DNA from 2 places in the Pseudomonas sp. C11 genome. Region 2 is predicted to be linked to the other one. Evidence: predicted binding sites of a transcription regulator. Region 2 holds the regulator's gene; the other holds the start of a gene.

Region 1 (10,488 bases), on a different contig from region 2:
TCGTCACCGCATCCGGCGAGGGAGATGGCGATGGCCAGCAAGCTGGCAGAAGCCAGGGGCATACGAATCATGGCGAAGTCCTTTGCAGAGCTGAATGTGAAGGCACCGGGTAACCAGGGGGCAAAACGCTCGTGTTGCGACGGCTCGGAAAAGGCGTGATGAGTACGCGCCTGGAGAGTCGCAGTGGAGTGCTTTGCCGGCAGGCACCCGAGATGTACCTGAAAAACCGCGACATAATGCAAATGTTTCGCATTATGTGTAAAGGCCAATTTATGCCTGAGCTGTGCGAGATATCGCTGTCGCTGCGCAACTGCGCCGCTAGAATGCCAGCATCTCAGTCGCCGCCCACCCCATGGAGAGAATCGATGAGCCTGACTGCCGTGATCCTGATCGTTGTTATCGTCCTGCTGGGCGCCTATGCAGTTTCCCTCTACAACGGCCTGGTTCGCCTCAAGCATGGCGTGAGCAAGGCTTGGTCGAATATCGACGTGCTGCTCAAGCAACGGCACGACGAACTGCCCAAGCTGGTGGAGACCTGCAAGCAGTACATGCAGTACGAAGGCGCCACTCTGGAACGGGTGATCGCCGCACGCAGCGCCGTGGCCAGTGCTCGTGAACAGCAGGATGTGGGTGCCCTGGGCAAGGCCGAGAGCGGTCTGCGCGCCGGCCTTGGGCAGCTCTTCGCGCTGGCCGAAAACTACCCGCAGCTCAAGGCCAACGACAGCTTTCAGCACCTGCAGCAGCGCATCACCGGTTTGGAAAACGGCATCGCCGACCGCCGTGAGCTGTACAACGAGGCGGTGAACCTTAACAACGTGCGCATCGAGCAGTTCCCGGATGTGCTCCTGGCGCGCATGTTCAACTTCCCGGCTGCCGAGTTGCTGGTGTTCAGCGAGGCGGAAAAAGCCGACGTCGACCTCAAGTCGCTGTTCAACTGATATGCAGCAGGCCGATCCAATGGGCTTCTTCGTGGCCCTTGGCTTTGCCCTGGCTGCCTGTCTGGGCGGTGCCTGGTGGTGCCTGCGGCGCTGGTCGCAGGCGCGTCATCTGCTCGATACACCCACCTCGAAGATCCGTTCGGCAGCGCAGGGCTATGTCGAGCTGTACGGCGTGCTGCACGCGCTGCCGGACGTCGACATACGCGGCCCGCTGACCGGCAAGCCCTGCCTGTGGTGGCGCTTCCGTATCGAGGAGTACCAGTCCGACGACAAGAAGAGCAGTTGGCGAGTGATCGACAGCGGCAGCAGCGAGGCTTGGCTGCGTCTGAGCGATGGCACTGGCGAATGCCTGATCGATCCGCGCGGTGCCGAGGTACGCCCGGTTGTGCGCGAGTCCTGGGAGGGCAACCTGCGCCACCCGCTGGGGCCGGCCAAGACGGGTTTTCTCGGCTTTCTCACCAGCGGCCAGCGCTACCGCTATGTCGAGGAGCGCCTGCATGCCGACCAGCCGCTGTATGCCATCGGTGATTTCCGCACCCATGGCGCCGCGCAGCAGGGCTTCGACCTGCCAGCAGCGCAGAGTGCGGTGATCCGTGAGTGGAAGGGCGATTTCACCGGCCTGCTGCAGCGCTTCGACAGTGATGGCAATGGCCAGTTGGACGAGCGCGAGTGGGAGCGTGTACGCCTTGCCGCACAGCTCGAAGCCGAGGATCGACAGCGACTGCGTGCTCAGGAACCGCCTCGCAATCAGATGGCCAGGCCGCGTGAGGCGCAGCCGTTTATTCTGTCCAATGCCGGGGAGGACGAGCTGGCACGCAGTTTCTACTGGCAGGCGGCCGGCGGCGCCGCGCTGTGCCTGGCTGGCGCCTTGGCTACAGCCTGGTTGCTGGGTGTGCAGAACTGGTGAGCTGTGGCCAGGCTCCGAACGAAAACGCCGCGATCATCGCGGCGTTTTCATTTGGGCTCGGTGTAGTGGTCAGAGCGTGGCGGCTGAACTCAGGCGGCGGGATTGCTTGAGGAACAGGGTCAGTTCGCGCGCAGGCAGCGGTTTGCTGTACAGGTAGCCCTGACCTTCATGGCAGCCCTGGGCGATGATGTAGGCCTCCTGCTCAGCGGTCTCCACGCCTTCGGCGATGACCTGCATGCCCAGGCTCTTGCCGAGCTGGATGATGGCGCGAACGATGGTGGCGTCGTCCTCGTCCTCCAGCAGATCCTGGACGAAGCTCTTGTCGATCTTGATTTTGTCCAGCGGCAGGCTCTTCAGATAACTCAGTGAGGAGTAACCGGTGCCGAAGTCGTCGATGGCGATCAGCGCGCCGGAGCGGCGCAGGCTGAGCAGGTGTTGAGCGGCGGTGCTGATGTCTTCCATCAGGCCGGTCTCGGTAACTTCCAGCTCCAGGCTCTTGGCCGGCAGGCGGTAGACCTGCATGAGATTGTTGACCACCCGTGGCAGCTCGGAGTGGTGCAACTGCACGGTGGACAGGTTGATGGCCATGCGCAGGTCGCTGAAGCCCTGATCGTGCCACTCGCGCAGTTGGCGGCAGGTCTGATCCAGCACCCAATCGCCAATGGGAATGATGGTGCCGTTCTGCTCGGCCAGGGGGATGAACAGATCCGGTGGAACGAAGCCGTGCTGCGGATGCTGCCAGCGCAGCAGCGCTTCGACACCGACCACACGGTGATCGCGATAGTCCACCTGCGGCTGATAGACCAGGTGCAACTGGTTTTGCGCCAGGGCGTCGCGCAGATCCTTCTCCAGCTCACGGCGGCGGCGCATCTCGCTGTCGACGCTGGCGATGTAGAACTGGTAGCGGTTGCGCGAGCGGCTCTTGGCCAGGGTCATGGTCTGCTCGGCTTTCTGCAGCAGCTTCTCGGTGCTGTCGCCGTCTTCGGGGAACAGGGTGATGCCGATGGTGGCGCGCAGGCGTACTTCCTGCTGGTCGAGCTGGAAGGGCTGCTCCAGGTCGTCCAGCACGCTCTGCGCCAGCTCGGCGGCCTCGTAGGGCTGCTCGATATCGGCTTGCACCAGGGCGAACTGGTCGCCGCCGAGGCGCGCCAGGGCGCCCAGGCGGCCGCTGTGGCTACGCAGACGGTCGGAGAGGGCGAGCAGCAACTGGTCGCCGCTCTGGTAGCTGAACTGCTCGTTGATGCCCTTGAAGTCATCGAGGCCGACGCAGAGTACGGCGACGCGTCGCTGCAGGCGGCCGGCATCCTCGAGAATCTGGTCGAGTTGCTGCTGCAGTTGCTGGCGGTTGGGCAGCCCGGTGAGGAAGTCGTACTGGGCCATGCGCAGCAGGCTGTTTTCCGCTTCGCGGCGCAGGGTGGTATTGCGTTCGATGGACGCGAGCAACTGGTTGGCGGTGTTGATCCACAGCCCCAGTTCGTTGTTTTCGTTGCCGGCGAGCATGGGCAGCTTGTGCTCGCTGGGGCGATCCGGGTTGATGTGGGTGAGGTGCTCGATGATCTTCGACAGGGGTTTGGTCAGCAGCCAGTGGTAGACCAGATAGAGCACCAGGCCCATGGCCATGGCACGGAGCACGCCGGAAATGAAGATGATGACCGAATTGGTCACGAAGCTTTCGCCGTACGCGGCGGTGTCGAGAACGATGTTGAGGTCGCCGTAATACTCGCTGTAGGGGCCGCGACCGACCAGCTTGGTGGAGAACTGCTGTTCCTGGCCGAGGATCGGGTCTGTCAGCCAGCGGGTGGGAATCTGCGCCAGGTCGCGCGAACGTTCGGCCAGCATGGGCTCGTTGGGATGACCGATGGAGGCATAACGCACCGATTCGTGCTGAAACAGGCCTTCGATCACCTGCATGCCCATTTCCCGATCCAGGCTGTACACCGCCTGGGTCGACGGATCGCGGAACATGCCGAGGATACGCTGAGCATCATTGGCAACCGCTTGCCGCGTCTTGTAGGCGTCGAAGACGATTTGCGCACAGCTGAGCACCACCCCGACCACCAGTGCCGAAAGCAGCACCACGCGGAGCAACTTGAGTGACAAGCTGTTCTTCAATTCCAGCTTCAAATGCAATTCCTTGTGTCGGGTGCTACAGCGTCATCAGACGAGAGTATTGGCAATCTCGCTCTGGCCGTCAAAGGGCCAGCATGGCTGGTGGCACTTTTCCTTACCGAAGGGCGAGCCTGGTGCATGACCAGCGGCTCGTACGCTGGCCTTGCTCTGTGTCGGTGCGTTTGGCCCGGACTTGAGCGGCTTTTCATCGAAATGAGTAGTGGCACAAGAGTTGCGACTGATGGCACATCGACCATCGGGGGACTCGGGATGAAAACGCTCTGGCTGTTGCTCGTCGCTGTCTGCTTCGCCCCTCAGGCCCACGCGGCCACTGACGAGGCGGTGAATACTGCCTGGCTGGTGCTGGCCAGTGTGCTGGTGTTCCTCATGCAGGCGGGTTTTGCCTTGCTGGAAAGCGGCATGTCACGGGCCAAGAATGCCGTCAACGTGATGATGAAGAACTACATGGATTGTTGCGTGGGCGGGGTCGTCTTCTGGTTGCTGGGTTTTGGCTTGATGTTCGGCGCCAACCTAACCGGCTGGTATGGCATGAGCCATTTCGCCCTGCATGATGGCGAGCCCTGGGACTACACCTTCCTGCTCTTTCAGATGATGTTCGCAGCCACGGCGGCAACCATCGCCAGTGGTGCCATGGCCGAGCGCACCCACTATTGGGCCTATCTGGCCGGTGCGGTGGTGATCAGCGGTTTGATCTACCCGATATTCGGCAGTTGGGTATGGAGTGGCCTGTATGGCGGCCAGGGTTGGCTGGCCAAGCTGGGCTTCATCGACTTCGCCGGCTCTACCGTGGTGCACAGTGTCGGCGCCTGGTGTGCGTTGGCTGGCATCCTGTTGCTTGGCCCGCGACTGGGGCGTTACGGCAGCGATGGCCAGGCACGGCTGATTCCCGGGCACAATCTGGGCATGGTCGCGCTGGGTGGCTTCCTGCTCTGGTTCGGTTGGTTCGGCTTCAATGCCGGAAGCAATCTGGCAGTCAGCAGTTCGCTGGGGCTGATCGCCCTCAATACCCATCTGGCAGCGCTCTGCGGTGCCATCGGTGCGTTGGTCGCGCAACGCAGCACTGCCAGCCCGGTGCTGCTGACCAGCACGGTCAATGGCTCCATCGGCGGGCTGGTAGGGATCACGGCTGGTTGTGCCAGCATGGCGCCGGGCTATGCCGCACTCACCGGGTTGATCGCAGGCTTCGTGGTGATCTACGGCATGCGCCTGCTCGACCGGCTGCGTATCGACGACGTGGTAGGCGCGGTACCGGTGCACGGTTTCGCCGGCATATGGGGCACCTTGGCAGCGGGGCTTTTCTACCAGGGCGACCTGTTCAACTGGTCGCGTGTGGCGGTACAGGCGCTGGGAGCGGCAGCGGCTTTTCTCTGGGCCTTTCCGCTGGCCTTGCTGTTCTACCTGTTGCTGGCCAAGACCGTCGGTCTGCGCGTCTCCGCCCAGCACGAACAACGGGGCCTGGACTTCGCCGAACACGCCGAGGTGGGCTACCCGGAATTCAACCTGATGCAGACCTTCGACAGCGAACAATGGTCGAGGAGGGGCTGAGGATGAGATTGAACCTGCGTCGTCGCGCCATCTATACCGGCCTGGCCGGGCATTTTTCCGAGGAGGAGTTATGGCCGTTGCTGGCCTTGTGGGAGAACAAGTATTCAGACAAACCGCCCTTCGCCCTCAACGAATTTCTCGCCGAGGTGGTGCTGCGCACCGAGCGCAAGCTGGAACGGGCGCGCTTGTACCGCGAGCTGGTCGGCGCCTTGACGGGCTCGCCCGACAACCTGTTACCAGACCCAGAGATGCAACTGGCTGCCTGGCGCCAGGGGCGTAATGAGGCCGTGCGTAGCGTTGCCAGCCCTGATGCGGCGGCGCAGACAACCTTCCTGGCGCTCAACCAGGCCTTGCTGGCGCAGATGGACAGCTCGCAACAACAGGCGTTGCGTGGGTTCGCCGCAGGTAATCTCGCTGGCATGCAGGTGAGTGCTGAGCTGAGCCTGCGACTGCGTGCCTGGCTGGAGCAGGGGGCGCTCGATGGCATCGAGAGTCTGGGTATCGAGCAACTGCGCAAACTGCTCAACCTGCTCTATATCGGGTTGTGCGAGTTCTTCGGGCCGGTGCGTGCCGATCGCCTGCTGAGTCAGGCGGTGAGCCGGGTGGAGGAACAGGGCTTGGCCTGTTCTGCTCGGCGCTTGTTGTGAGCGTTTAGCGAGCGCGAAAACGAAGAACCCGGCCGAAGCCGGGTTCCTGTATTACGGGGCGCTGAATCAGGCCGCGTAGTTCTGGGCAACGAAGTCCCAGTTGACCAGGTTCCAGAACGCCTCGACGTACTTCGGACGCAGGTTGCGGTAGTCGATGTAGTAGGCGTGTTCCCAGACGTCGCAGGTCAGCAGCGGAGTGTCGCCGCTGGTCAGCGGGCAGCCGGCGCCGATGGTGCTGGCCAGGGCCAGGGAACCGTCAGCTTTCTTCACCAGCCAGCCCCAGCCGGAACCGAAGGTGCCGATGGAAACCTTGCTGAACTCTTCCTTGAACTTGTCGAAGGAACCGAAGGCAGCGTTGATGGCATCAGCCAGGGCGCCGGTCGGTTGGCCACCGCCGTTCGGCGACAGGCAGTTCCAGTAGAAGGTGTGGTTCCACACCTGAGCGGCGTTGTTGAAGATGCCGCCCGAGGAGGTCTTGACGATCTCTTCCAGGCTCTTGCCTTCGAACTCGGTGCCCGGCACCAGGTTGTTCAGGTTCACGACGTAGGTGTTGTGGTGCTTGTCGTGGTGGAATTCCAGGGTCTCGGCGGAAATGTGCGGCTCGAGAGCGTTCTTTTCGTAAGGCAGCGGCGGCAATTCAAAAGCCATGGTCTATCTCCTACTCAGGTCGTGTGCGGTATGCGCATGAGGCCGATCACGGGCGGCCCTGACGGCAGGCTGGGATCAGCCTGCGAGCGGCGTGGAGTTTGTACCCCTTGCGCCACAGACTCGGGATCATAGCACCCAGCATCGGCCATAACCACGCAGCATCTGTGTGGGAAAGCCGGTGCCAGGGCCTCTGCGTCAATGCCTTCGACCACCGCGGGCGCCAGGGGTTGCCCTTAAAGTGCGCCGGCTTTCTTCCAGGCCAGGTAGCTGCTGACCAGTTCCGGCCCAAGCTCGCCGGGCCGTGCATCGAGCACCGGTACGTCATGGGCGGCCAGACGCTCATGCAATCCGGCGCGGGCGTTGAGATAGTCCAGGGTGCCGCAGTAGGCCAGCGCCTGCTCGAACTGTTCCACCGGTTCCTGACGCAGGCGGTCGAGTACTTCTTCGCGCAGGCTGGCGATCAGCACACGGTGCTGGCGCGACAGGCGTTTCACTGCCGCGAGCAGATCCTGATCATCCTCATCGCGCAGGTTGGTCACCAGCACCACCAGGGCGCGGCGCCGCTGGCGGGCGAGGAGCAGATCGGCGGCGGCGCTGAAGTCGGCGGGCTGCTGGCTGGTCTCCAGGTCGTATACGGCGCCCAGCAGGGTGTTGAGCTGGGCCTGACCCTTGACCGGTGCCAAATAGCGCTGGTGATTGCCGGCGAAGGTCGCCAGGCCCACCGCGTCGCCCTGGCGCAGGGCCACGTAGCTGAGCAGCAGGCAGGCGTTGAGGGCGTGATCGAAGTGCGACAGCTCGTCGTCCTGGCTGCGCATGCGCCGGCCGCAGTCGAGCAGGAAGACGATCTGCTGGTCGCGCTCGTCCTGGTACTCGCGGGCGATCGGCGTGCGCTTGCGCGCGGTGGCCTTCCAGTCGATCTGGCGCAGGGTATCGCCGTCGCGAAACTCGCGCAGTTGGTGGAACTCCAGGCCCAAACCACGACGCGGACGCTGGCGCACGCCCAACTGGCTGAGCCAGTCGTCCACAGCCTTCAGTTGGGCGCCATAGAGGCGGGCGAAGTCGGGGAAGACGCGGCTCTCACCCGGCACATCGAGCAGGCGACGGCCTTGCCACAGACGCAACGGGCTGGGCAGCAAGAGTTCGCAGCGGTCGAAAGCGAAATGCCCGCGTTGCTGCGGTTTGAGGCGATAGCTCAACTGCGTCTGCTGGCCGGGGTGCAGGTCGACGCGCAGCGGCATGCCCTCGAACGCCATGCCGGCCGGCACATGATCGAACAGCTCGATCTGCGCCGCGTTGGCGAAGCCGTGATGCACCTGTAACTGCACGTCGCTCCAGCGGCCCAGCGGCAGATTACCCGGCAGCGTGCGTTGCACCCTGGGTGTGGGCAAACGGCGCAGCCACAGGGCATCCATCAGCGCGATCAGTGCCAGCGCACAGAGCACGGCCCAGCCCAGCATGTCCAGGCTGGCCGGCAATTTCACCCCCAGCAGTGGTAGCGCGCCGAGCAGTACGGCGGCTGTCAGCAGTGTGCCGAGCAGGGCGAGGAGCAGGCGCGAGGGCTTCATAGACGCGGTGCCGGCACCTGGTCGAGCAGTTGTTGCAACACTTGATCTACTGACAGGCCTTCAATGTCCAATTCGGGCGCCAGGCGCACGCGATGGCGCAACACGGCCAGGGCGCAGCCCTTGATGTCGTCGGGTAGCACGAAGTCGCCGCCGCGCAGCAGGGCACGGGCGCGGGCGCCACGTACCAGGGCGATCGAGGCACGTGGCCCGGCGCCCATGGCCAGGCCCGGCCAGGTGCGTGTGGCACGGGCCAGGCGCACGGCGTAGTCGAGCACCTGTTCGTCGATGGGCAGGTCGCTGGCGATCTTCTGCAGGGCCAGCACGTCCTTGGCTTGCAGCAGGGTGCGCAGCGGGCTGACTTCGAGCATGTCGGCCTTGGCCGAGCGGGTCACCTGACGCACCATGCTCAGCTCTTCGTCCTGCTCCGGGTAATCCATGCGCAGCTTGAGCATGAAACGGTCGAGCTCGGCTTCCGGCAGCGGATAGGTGCCTTCCTGCTCGATGGGGTTCTGCGTGGCCAGCACCATGAAGGGCAGCGGTACGGCCAGAGCGCGACCTTCCAGGGTCACCTGACGCTCCTGCATCACCTCCAGCAGGGCCGCCTGGGTCTTGGCCGGGGCGCGGTTGATCTCGTCAGCCAGCAGCAGGTTGGTGAAGATCGGCCCCTTGCGCAGCTTGAACTGCTCGCTCTGCAGGTCGTACACGGCATGGCCGGTGATGTCGCTGGGCATCAGATCCGGGGTGAACTGGATGCGCGCGAACTCGCCGCCGAAGCAACGGGCCAGGGCGCGCACCAGCAGGGTCTTGCCCAGGCCGGGGACGCCTTCGACCAGAACGTGGCCGCCCGCGATGAGTGCCGTGAGTACATCGTCGATCACCGCGCACTGGCCGATCACCGCCTTGCGCAATTCGCTGCGCAGCGCCTGGGCCAGCGCGCTGGCACGCTGGCGTTGTTGCAGTTGCGGGTTGGCAGGTGCGGCCGTCGCTGCATCGGAAGCCGGCAGGGTTTCGGTTTCAGGCGTCTGTTCGCTCGTCATAGGGCATTCCTGAGGGTTTGCAGGTGGGCGACCTGGCGGGTGAAGTCACTGGCGGATAGGCGCTGCTTGGGCAGCGGGCGCATGGCTTGGCTGATACTGCGCGATGGCAGGCGCGTGAGGCGACCCAGCACCTGCCACTGTTCGGCGACGCCGAGTTTTTCGAAGCCGGGGTAGCGCCGTCGGGCACGGCGCTTGATGTCCTGTTGCAGGATTTGCAGCAGGCTGTGCTGGCCGCGGCGGCGTAGCAGGAAGTCGGCACTGGCGCGCAGGTGCTCCTCCAGTTGCCGGCGAGCGCGGCTGGCCGGGGCGAGCAGCGGGCCATGGCGCATGCCGGCATGCCACAGCGCGGCGGCGAGCAGCAGCACCAGCACCACCAGCGCCAGCGGGAAGTTGCGCAGCAACTGGCTGAACAGGTTGTCCTGGTCGGCGCGATAGAGCAGGGTCACGGCGCTGTCCTGGCTGAGGTACCAGAGCAGCCAGGCGTGGTCGTACTCACCGATGCGGGTGTTCTGCCAGATCCACGGATCGCTGAGCACGGTCACCAGCCCTTCGCCGTGGTAGAGCTGCAGCAGATGGGTGGCCTTGGCGCTGTTGGCCCAGGCGTGGGCGCGGTTCTGCGCATCGAACAGGTGGTAGTCGGTATCGAAGGCGATGTAGGCCGGTGCGTCTTCGTTCTGCAGGTAGAGCTTGGTCAGATCCGGGTAGTCGTCTTCGGCCTTCGTTTCGCCGGGCTCGCCTTCGGCTTCTTCTTCCTCGAGGTCGTCGCTCATGTACTGCTCGATGCCGAGCAGGTCGAGGAGGATGTCGCCGCTCTTGCCTTCCTCTTCGTCCCAGAGGCGTTCGGCGATCAGCAGCAGGTGGCCGCCGTTGGCCGTCCACTGCAGCAGATGTTCGGCTTGGCGTGGCGTCATGTTGCCGCGGTCGGCCAGGAGCATCAGGGTCTGGCCCTGGCTGGGCAGCTTGTCCAGCACGTCCAAGCCGTCGACTTGCTGCACGCTGAGCCCGCGCTGGCGCAGGAAATGTTCGGCGGCCAGATAGGGATTGGCAGCCACTTCCGGTGCAGGGCCGTGT
Region 2 (10,488 bases):
CAACAAGATCAGCGCACTGGTGGTTGTCGATGAGAAGAATCGCCCAGTGGGCGCCTTCAACCTCGGCGATCTGCTGCGCGCAGGAGTGATGTGATGAATAACCTGCTACAACGTGCACGCGCCGTGAAACTGGCCGTATTTGACGTCGATGGCGTCCTGACCGATGGCCGCCTGTATTTCCTGGAAGATGGCAGCGAGTTCAAGACCTTCAACACACTCGACGGCCATGGCATCAAGATGCTGATGAACTCGGGCGTACGCACCGCCATCATCAGCGGCCGCAAGACGCCGGTGGTCGAACGCCGCGCCAACAATCTCGGTATCCAGCATCTGTTTCAGGGCCGCGAAGACAAACTCGTCGTCCTCGACGGCCTGCTCGCCGAACTCGGCCTAAGCTATGAACAGGTCGCCTACCTTGGCGACGACCTGCCGGATCTGCCGGTGATCCGCCGCGTTGGCCTCGGCATGGCCGTGGCCAGCGCCGACGGCTTCGTTCGCCAGCATGCGCACGGCGTAACCCAAGCCCGCGGCGGCGAGGGCGCTGCCCGCGAATTCTGCGAACTGATCATGCGTGCCCAGGGCACGCTGGACGCGGCACAAGCCGCTTACCTGTAGGGCACAGCATGCCGCGCAAAGCACTCAACCTCCTGATTTTCGCCCTGATCGCCGTACTGGTCGGCGCGCTGGGCTACTGGAACATCGCACCGGAAAGCGCCGGCACGACGCAGCAAGCCGCCAGCGATGACGTCATCGACTTCTATGCAGTCGGCGCTCATACCGTGCAATTCCAGGACGACGGCAAACTGCATTACCGCATGACGGCCGACAAACTCGAACACCTCAAGAGCACTGATGTTACCCAAGTCGAGAACCCTCAACTGGATCTCTATCGCGGCACCGACCTGCCCTGGAAAGTGACCAGCAAGCGCGCCGAGGTATCGCCCGGCGGAGCGGAAGTCGAGTTGATCGACGATGTACGCATCGCCCGTACCGACGCCAAGAATCGTCCAACCATCATCACCAGCAGCCGCATGACCGTGATTCCTGACAAGGAATATGCGCAGACCGAGCAAGCCGTTAGAATCGTTGCGGCCAACGGGGTGACCACGGCACAAGGAATGAAAGCGTACTTGAATGACAGCAGGATGATCCTGCAGTCCAACGTAAGAGGCCAGCATGAGGTTCGTTAATACCCTCCCCCTGATTATCAGCCTCGGCGCCGCATTGGGAAGCGCGGCCGCCTGGGCCTTGCCCTCCGATCGCGACCAGCCGATCCGCATCCAGGCCGACACGGCAGAGCTGGATGACAAGCAGGGCGTAGCGGTCTACCGCGGCGACGTGATCATCACTCAGGGCACCCTGAAGATCACCGGCGACACCGTGACCATCACGCAAACCGCCAGCGGCGACATCGACGTATTCACCTCGGTGGGCAACCTCGCCTACTACGAGCAGAAGCCGGCCGTGGACAAGGAGATCGTCAAAGCCTACGGCAAGACCATTCAGTACTTCGCCAGCAACGAGCGCATCGTTCTGATCGACCAGGCCAAGGTGATCCAGGAAGGCAACACCTTCGAAGGCGAGAAAATCGTCTATGACACCCGCCGCCAGATCGTCAATGCGGGCCGTGCCACCGGTAACAACGTGAGCATGCCGCGTCCGCGCATCGACATGGTCATCCAGCCGAAGAACAAACCTGCGGATCAGCAACAGTAATGGCCATTCTCAAAGCCCAGCATCTGGCCAAGAGCTACAAGGGTCGCCAGGTCGTACGCGACGTCAGCCTGAACATCGAAAGCGGCCAGATCGTGGGCCTGCTCGGCCCCAACGGCGCCGGCAAGACCACCTGCTTCTACATGATCGTCGGCCTGGTGCAGGCCGATCAGGGGCGTGTGCTGATCGATGATCTGGACGTCAGCCACCAGCCCATGCATGGCCGCGCCCGCGCGGGTATCGGCTACCTGCCCCAAGAAGCTTCGATCTTCCGCAAGCTGTCGGTGGCCGACAACATCATGGCCATTCTGGAAACGCGCAAGGATCTGGATCGCAGCGGCCGCCAGGCGGAACTGGAGAACCTGCTGCAGGAATTCCATATCCACCATATCGCCGACAGCCTGGGCATGAGCCTGTCTGGCGGTGAACGCCGCCGCGTGGAAATCGCTCGCGCCCTGGCCACCAACCCGAAGTTCATCCTGCTCGACGAACCCTTCGCCGGTGTCGACCCGATCTCGGTAGGCGATATCAAGCAGATCATCCATCACCTCAAGGCCAAGGGCATCGGCATTCTGATCACCGATCACAACGTGCGCGAAACCCTGGATATCTGCGAGACTGCCTACATCGTCAACGACGGGCAACTGATCGCAGAAGGCGATGCTCAGACCATCCTCGCCAACCAGACCGTGAAAGAGGTATACCTGGGCCACGAGTTCCGCCTGTAAATCACCTGCATTTACATGACAGGAATAGGACAGCCCCTAGGCAAATGAGCGTTTTTCAGGCATATAATTTGCTTCCTGGCGGCGCTTCGGCGCCCTGATGTGGAAGGCGTAACTCGCCAGTAAATTAAGGTCTGCAATGAAACCTTCGCTAGTCCTCAAGATGGGCCAGCAGCTGACGATGACACCGCAGCTGCAACAGGCTATCCGCCTCCTCCAACTGTCTACTCTGGATCTTCAGCAGGAGATCCAGGAGGCGCTGGAATCCAACCCCATGCTCGAGCGCCAGGAAGATGGCGACGACTTCGACAACAGCGACCCGATGGCCGATGGCGCCGAAAGCGCTGCCCCCGCGCCGAGCAAGGAAGAGAGCTACCAGGAAGCCACTCCGACGGTTGATAACCTGGAGGAAGGCGAGTGGGGCGAACGCATTCCCAACGAGCTGCCGGTCGACACTGCCTGGGAAGACATCTACCAGACCAGCGCCAGCAGCCTGCCCAGCAACGATGATGACGAGTGGGACTTCACCACCCGCACCTCCACTGGTGAAAGCCTGCACAGCCACCTGCTGTGGCAACTCAACCTCGCACCGATGTCGGACAAGGATCGGCTGATCGCCGCCACCCTGATCGACTGCATCAACAACGATGGCTACCTGGAGGAAACCCTCGAGGAAGTGGCCGAGTCCTTCGACACCGAACTGGACATCGAACTCGATGAAGTCGAGGTCGTACTGCATCGCATCCAGCAATTCGAGCCAGCCGGCATCGGCGCCCGTGATCTGCGTGAATGCCTGCTCCTGCAACTCCGTCAGTTGCCTGCCAGCACCCCCTGGCTGACGGAAACCCAGCGTCTGGTCAGCGAGCACCTGGAACTGCTCGGCAGCCGTGACTATGCCCAGTTGATGCGCCGCACCAAGCTCAAGGAAGACGAGCTCAAGCAGGTCATCGACCTGATCCAGCGCCTCAACCCGCGCCCGGGTTCGCAGATCGAATCGAGCGAACCGGAATATGTGGTGCCGGACGTCATCGTGCGCAAGCACAACGACCGCTGGCTGGTGGAGCTGAACCAGGAAGCCATGCCACGACTGCGCGTCAATGCGCAGTACGCCGGCTTCGTCAAACGCGCCGACTCCAGCGCCGACAACACCTTCATGCGCAACCAGTTGCAGGAAGCGCGCTGGTTCATCAAGAGCCTGCAGAGCCGCAACGAGACCCTGATGAAGGTGGCCACGCAGATCGTCGAACATCAACGCGGCTTCCTCGACTACGGTGACGAGGCCATGAAGCCCCTGGTGCTGCATGACATCGCCGAAGCGGTGGGCATGCACGAGTCGACCATCTCGCGCGTCACCACGCAGAAATTCATGCATACCCCGCGTGGCATTTACGAGCTGAAATATTTCTTCTCCAGCCACGTCAGCACCTCCGAAGGCGGCGAATGCTCGTCCACCGCGATCCGCGCCATCATCAAAAAACTGGTCGCCGCAGAAAACGCGAAAAAGCCGTTGAGTGACAGCAAGATCGCTGGTTTACTGGAGGCACAAGGCATCCAGGTCGCCCGTCGGACAGTTGCCAAATACCGCGAGTCTCTCGGTATCGCACCGTCCAGTGAACGCAAGCGCCTGATGTGAGCAAGCCAGACTGATCGCACACGCGAACAGGCCAAGGTGTTCCGGTGGTAGGTCGACTCATGACCTGCCTCTTACACAAGGCAACAAGGAGAAAGCGGTATGCAAGTCAACATCAGTGGACATCAGCTGGATGTGACCGACGCCCTGCGTGACTACATCGGCGAGAAACTCGGCCGACTGGAACGCCACTTCGACAAGATCACCAACGTTCAGGTGATCATGGAAGTCGAGAAGCTCAAGCAAAAGATCGAAGCCACCCTTCACGTTGCCGGCGGTGAGGTCGTCGCCAACGCTGAGCATACGGATATGTACGCCGCCATCGACCTGCTGGCCGACAAACTCGACCGTCAACTCATCAAGCACAAGGAAAAGCAGCTCGACCGCCTGCAAGGCGCTACAGCCCGCTGACATTTCCCCTCCATGATCCGACTTGAAAACATCCTGACCCCCGGCCGTTCCCTGGTGAACGTGCCGGGCGGCAGTAAGAAGCGCGTGCTCGAACAGATCGCCAGCCTGGTTGCTCGTGATCTCGCCGACCTGGATAACCAGGACATCTACGAAAGCCTCATTGCCCGCGAGAAGCTCGGCTCTACCGGTTTCGGCAACGGCATCGCCATTCCCCATTGCCGCCTGGCCGGCTGCAGCGCCCCGATCAGCGCCCTGTTGCGACTCGACACGGCCGTCGACTTCGACGCCATCGACGGTGCACCGGTCGATCTGCTGTTCGTGCTGCTGGTGCCAGAGGCTGCTACCGACGCACACCTGGAACTCCTGCGCCAGATCGCCAGCATGCTCGACCGCCAGGACGTCCGCGAACGCCTGCGTCAGGCGCCGACCAGCGAGGCGCTCTATCAGGTCGTCGTGGACATCCAGAACGGTCAATAATCATGCGCCTGATCATCGTCAGCGGTCGCTCCGGCTCCGGCAAGAGCACCGCCCTCGATGTACTCGAAGACAACGGTTTCTACTGCATCGACAATCTGCCGGCCAGCCTGTTGCCAGAGCTGGCCGAGCGTTTTCTGCCGCACAGTGACCTGCTGCTGCCACAGGTGGCGGTGTCCATCGATGCACGCAACCTGCTGAGCCAGCTGCGCCGCTTCCCCGAGTTGCTCAGCGAGGTCAACAAGCGCGGCATCCGCTGCGAGGTGCTCTACCTCGACGCCGAAGACGACACCCTGCTCAAGCGCTTCTCTGAAACCCGCAGGCGTCATCCGCTGACCAACGAACATCGCTCGCTGGCCGAGGCCATCGCCTACGAGACGCAGTTGCTGGCGCCGATCATCGATCTCGCCGACCTGCGCATCGATACTACTCGCCTGAACCTCTATCAGTTGCGCGACGCGCTGAAGCTGCGCCTGCTAGGGCAGGCACAGACGGGGACGGCCTTTCTCGTCGAGTCCTTTGGCTTCAAACGTGGCATGCCCGTGGACGCCGATCTGGTGTTCGACGCGCGCTGCCTGCCCAACCCCTACTGGAAACCTGAACTGCGCGATTTTTCCGGGCTCGATCAGCCGGTCATCGACTACCTCGCGGCACAACCGGAAGTCGAGGAGATGTATCAGGATATCCTCGCCTATCTGGACAAATGGCTGCCACGCTTCGCTGCCAGCAACCGCGCCTACGTGACCATCGCCATTGGCTGTACCGGCGGCCATCACCGCTCGGTCTATCTGGCCAGCCGCCTCAACGAAGCGCTGAAACGGTCACTGAAGAACGTCCAGGTTCGCCACCGCGACCTCAGCTAAGGAATCCCTGCCGCGATGCCAACCCGCGAAATCACCATCATCAACAAACTTGGCCTGCATGCCCGTGCCGCCGCCAAGTTCGTCGGTGTCGCCAGCCGTTATCCCTGTCAGGTGCGCATTGGCCGCAGCAGCGACAGCCTGGTCGATGGCAAGAGCATCATGGCCGTGATGATGCTGGCAGCCGGCAAGGGCACCAGTGTGCACCTGCATACCGAAGGCGAACAGGATCAGGAGGCCATGGATGCCGTGGTCGCGCTGATCGAAAACTACTTCGACGAAGGCGAATGAGTGTCTGACAAACAACAAGGCCACCTGCGGGTGGCCTTGTCGTTTCTGCCGCTTTAGCTACCGGCGACAGTCATCTTCTCGATCAGCACCGAGCCGGTGCAGATATTGCCGCGGCGCTCCAGATCACGGCCAACGGCAACGATCTGGCGGAACATATCACGCAGGTTGCCGGCGATGGTGACCTCCTGCACGGGGAACTGGATCTCGCCGTTCTCCACCCAGAAGCCCGCCGCGCCACGGGAATAATCGCCCGTCACCAGGTTCAACCCATGCCCCATCAGCTCGGTGACCAGCAGGCCACGCCCCATGCGACGGATCAGCGCCTGCTGGTCTTCGTCGCCATGGGTGACGAACAGGTTGTGCACACCGCCGGAGTTGGCGGTGCTGGGCAAGCCCAGCTTGCGGCCGGAGTAGGTGCCGAGTACGTAGGACACCAGCTCGCCCTTCTCCACGAACGGTTTGGCATAGGTCGCCAGGCCGTCACCATCGAAGGTCGCACTGCCCAGCGCGCGCGGCAGGTGCGGGCGCTCGTCGAGGCTCAGCCACTCAGGGAAAAGACGCTGGCCAAGTGCGCCTTCGAGGAAGGAGGAGTGGCGATACAGGTTGCCACCCGAGATCGCCGCCAGCAGATGGCTGAACAGCCCACCAGCCAGCTCGGCGGCGAACAGCACCGGCACTTCGCAGGTCGGCACCGGGCGTGCACCAAGGCGACTGACCGCACGCTCGGCAGCGCGCTGACCGATCCCCGCAGCATCGGCCAGCAGCTCGCCCTGGCGGTTGACGTCGTACCAGTAGTCGCGCTGCATCTGCCCCTCGCCTTCGGCGATCATCACGCAGCTCAGGCTGTGGCGAGTGCTGGCATAACCACCAATGAAGCCATGGCTGTTGCCGTAGACGCGGCAGCCCTGGTGAGTGTTGAGGCTGGTGCCGTCGGCATTCTTGATCCGCGCATCGGCGGCGAAGGCTGCGGCCTCGCAGCTCAGCGCCTGCTCGACCGCCTGCTCGGGCGTGATCGACCAGGGATGGTAGAGATCCAGCTCCGGCAGCTCACGTGCCATCAAGGCCGCGTCGGCCAAGCCTGCGCATTCGTCTTCGCTGGCATGTTTGGCGATGGCCAGGGCCGCCGCCACCGTCTCGCGAATCGCCGCCTCGCCCGTAGCCGAGGTGCTCGCCGAACCCTTGCGCTGACCAACGTAGAGCGTGATGCCAAAACCCTGGTCGCGGTTGAACTCGACGGTTTCCACCTCGCCCTGACGCACCGTCGTGGAGAGCCCCTGCCCTGCGGAAACGGCCACCTCGCAGGCACTGGCGCCCTGACGTGAGGCCTCGGCAAGAATGGCTTCGACCTGCTGCTGCAGCGCCCGCAGGGCCTGTGGCCCGATCAGTTCTACTTCACTCATAACCACTCCAATTCTTCAAAGACGCTTCAGGCTGCACGCCCCAAGCGTTCTTCGCCTGCAGCGAGAAGCTCGAAGCCTGCCGCTGCTGTTATCATGGTGGCGTTTCCCTCTGGACCCACCCCATGTCTGATTCCTATGACGACTTCTCTCTGGAGAAGAGCAAATCCCAGGTCAAACGTGAACTGCATGCCCTGCAGGATCTCGGCGAACGCCTGACCACCCTCAAAGCGGATCTGCTGGCCAAGCTGCCGCTGACCGACGCCCTGCGCCGTGCCCTGGCCGAAGCGCCGAAGCACACGGCCAATGCCGCACGCAAACGCCACATCCAGTTCATCGGCAAGCTGATGCGTGAACAGGATGTCGAGGCGATCCTCGCCCTGATCGACCAGGTGGACAGCTCCACCCGCGAGTACAACGAGCGCTTCCACGCCCTCGAGCGCTGGCGCGACCGCCTGATCAGCGAAGGCGACAGCGCCCTGGAAAGCTTCGTCGAACTCTACCCCGAGGCCGACGTCCAGCATCTGCGCGGACTGATCCGTCATGCCCAGCATGAGGCCGCACACAACAAGCCGCCGGCCGCCGCGCGCAAGGTGTTCAAGTACATCCGCGAGCTGGACGAAATCCAGCGCGGCCTGCGCTAGGCATCGCCACGCCGGCGCGGCTCACGCGCCGGTACCGCCCACGGTGATCGCGTCGATCTTCAGCGTCGGCTGGCCCACGCCTACCGGCACCGACTGGCCGTCCTTGCCGCAGGTGCCGACACCGCTGTCCAGCGCCAGATCGTTACCGACCATCGACACCCGGCTCATGGCCTCAGGCCCATTGCCGATCAGTGTGGCGCCCTTGACCGGCGCGGTGATCTTGCCGTCCTCGATCAGATAGGCCTCGCTGGTGGAAAACACGAACTTGCCGCTGGTGATGTCCACCTGTCCGCCGCCGAGATTGGCGCAGTAGATGCCCTTCTTCACCGAACGGATGATTTCCTCCGGGTCACTCTCGCCAGCCAGCATGTAGGTGTTCGTCATGCGCGGCATCGGCAGGTGCGCGTAGGATTCGCGACGGCCATTACCGGTGGCCGCCACGCCCATCAGGCGCGCATTGAGCTTGTCCTGCATGTAGCCCTTGAGCACGCCGTTCTCGATCAGCGTGGTGCATTGGGTCAGGGTGCCTTCGTCATCGACGCTGAGCGAACCCCGGCGCCCGGCCAGGGTGCCGTCGTCGACGATGGTGCACAGGCTGGAAGCGACTTTCTCGCCCACCTTACCGCTGTAGGCCGAACTGCCCTTGCGGTTGAAATCGCCCTCCAGACCATGGCCGACCGCCTCATGCAGCAGCACGCCGGACCAGCCGGCGCCCATCACCACCGGCAACGTGCCGGCCGGTGCAGGAATGGCTTCGAGGTTGACCAGTGCCTGGCGCAGCGCCTCGCGGGCATAGCCCATGGCGCGATCCTCTTCGAGGAAATAGCGGTAGTCGGTACGCCCACCGCCGCCATGGCCTCCACGCTCGCGACGACCGTTCTGCTCGACGATGACGCTGACGTTGAAACGCACCAGCGGGCGGATGTCGGCACTCAGGCTGCCATCGTGCGCGGCGACCAGAATGCGATCCCAGACGCCGGCCAGGCTGACGGTCACCTGCTTGATACGCGGATCCAGCGCGCGGGTGGCGCGGTCGATACACTGCAGCAACTCGACCTTCTCGGCGCGGCTCATGACATCCAGCGGATTATCTTCGGCATAGAGTTGCGTCACCTGCGGGCTGACGAACGCCTGTACTCGGCCCTGCTGGCCAGCGCGGGAAATCGAACGAGCAGCACGCGCCGCCTGGCTCAGCGCATCCAAGCTGATGGCGTTGCTGTAGGCGAAGCCGGTCTTCTCACCGGACTGGGCGCGTACACCGACGCCCTGGTCGAGATTGAAGCTGCCTTCCTTGACGATGCCATCCTCCAGCACCCAGGTTTCCGAGACCTGGCTCTGGAAGTACAGGTCGGCGGCATCGATGCCCGGCCCGGCGACTTCGCCGAGCACAGTGCTCAGGCTGTCGAGGGTCAGGTTGCCGGGGGCGAGCAGGTGCTCGCTGACGGATTGCAACATCGTATTCATGGTCACTCCACAACGATCGGACGCGGTACATCCGATGAAAACAATCGGCGGTGCTGCTGCACCGGCATGCGTTGGCGCATGGCCGCCTGCTCGGCGGCGTCGCGCGAGGCCAGCAAGGCTGCCTCGCCTTGTTCCTGCTCGGCCAGCACCACGCCCCAGGGGTCGATGATGGCCGAATGACCGAAGGTCTGCCTGGGCCCCGGATGTTCGCCGCCCTGCCCGGCTGCCAGCACATAACACTGGGTTTCGATGGCGCGGGCACGAATCAGCACCTGCCAGTGCGCCGCGCCGGTGACGGCGGTGAAGGCCGATGGCGCGCTGATCAGTTCGGCACCGGCCTCGCGCAGCGCCGAGTACAGCTCGGGGAAGCGCAGGTCGTAGCACACCGTCAGGCCCAGACGTCCAACCGGCGTGTCGGCCACGACGATGCGCTGGCCGTGAGCAAAATCGTCGGACTCGCGATAGCGACCGCGGTTATCGCTGACATCCACGTCGAACAGGTGCAGCTTGTCGTAACGCGCCGCCCGCTCGCCATCCTCGTCGATCAGCAGGGAGCAGGCCCGTGGCTTGCCCTCGGCATCGTCATCGGGCGGCAGCGGCAGTGTACCGGCCACTATCCATAAGCTGAGGTCGCGCGCGGCCTGTTTCAACCAGGGCAGGATAGGCCCTTCGCCGAGCGCCTCGGCACGGCCGATAGCGGCCAGGTCACGACGGCCCATGGCCGCGAAGTTTTCCGGCAGCACGACCAGGCGGGCACCGCCCTGGGCGGCGCGCTCCAACATGCGTCGAGCCAGTCGGAGATTGGTCAGTACATCGTCCTGACTGACCATCTGAATTACAGCGAGGTTCATGGGTACGCTCTTGTACGCGGCAGGTTCG

The links. The regulator sigma-54, encoded in region 2, starts transcription at its own class of promoters, with help from an activator protein. The targets are predictions, from matches to a motif close to ANTGGCATNNANNTTGCTNT.
Region 1: a site for sigma-54 is predicted at 4,174-4,193, ahead of VC352_RS06075 (ammonium transporter). Genes of this name have one in related genera too.

The regions. Positions count from the first base shown of each region.
Region 1 is NZ_JAWIIP010000002.1:663,448-673,935, reverse strand. It holds gene VC352_RS06095 (imelysin family protein) at 1-71, opposite strand, end outside; gene VC352_RS06090 (LemA family protein) at 366-938, shown strand; gene VC352_RS06085 (GIDE domain-containing protein) at 940-1,845, shown strand; gene VC352_RS06080 (putative bifunctional diguanylate cyclase/phosphodiesterase) at 1,915-3,969, opposite strand; gene VC352_RS06075 (ammonium transporter) at 4,225-5,520, shown strand; gene VC352_RS06070 (hypothetical protein) at 5,523-6,167, shown strand; gene VC352_RS06065 (superoxide dismutase) at 6,234-6,815, opposite strand; gene VC352_RS06060 (DUF58 domain-containing protein) at 7,049-8,380, opposite strand; gene VC352_RS06055 (MoxR family ATPase) at 8,377-9,417, opposite strand; gene VC352_RS06050 (DUF4350 domain-containing protein) at 9,414-10,488, opposite strand, start outside.
Region 2 is NZ_JAWIIP010000009.1:149,584-160,071, forward strand. It holds gene VC352_RS15915 (KpsF/GutQ family sugar-phosphate isomerase) at 1-94, shown strand, start outside; gene VC352_RS15920 (HAD family hydrolase) at 94-615, shown strand; gene lptC (LPS export ABC transporter periplasmic protein LptC) at 624-1,190, shown strand; gene lptA (lipopolysaccharide transport periplasmic protein LptA) at 1,177-1,716, shown strand; gene lptB (LPS export ABC transporter ATP-binding protein) at 1,716-2,441, shown strand; gene VC352_RS15940 (RNA polymerase factor sigma-54) at 2,578-4,071, shown strand; gene hpf (ribosome hibernation-promoting factor, HPF/YfiA family) at 4,171-4,479, shown strand; gene ptsN (PTS IIA-like nitrogen regulatory protein PtsN) at 4,492-4,956, shown strand; gene rapZ (RNase adapter RapZ) at 4,959-5,816, shown strand; gene VC352_RS15960 (HPr family phosphocarrier protein) at 5,832-6,104, shown strand; gene pmbA (metalloprotease PmbA) at 6,158-7,504, opposite strand; gene yjgA (ribosome biogenesis factor YjgA) at 7,627-8,145, shown strand; gene tldD (metalloprotease TldD) at 8,167-9,609, opposite strand; gene VC352_RS15980 (carbon-nitrogen hydrolase family protein) at 9,612-10,460, opposite strand.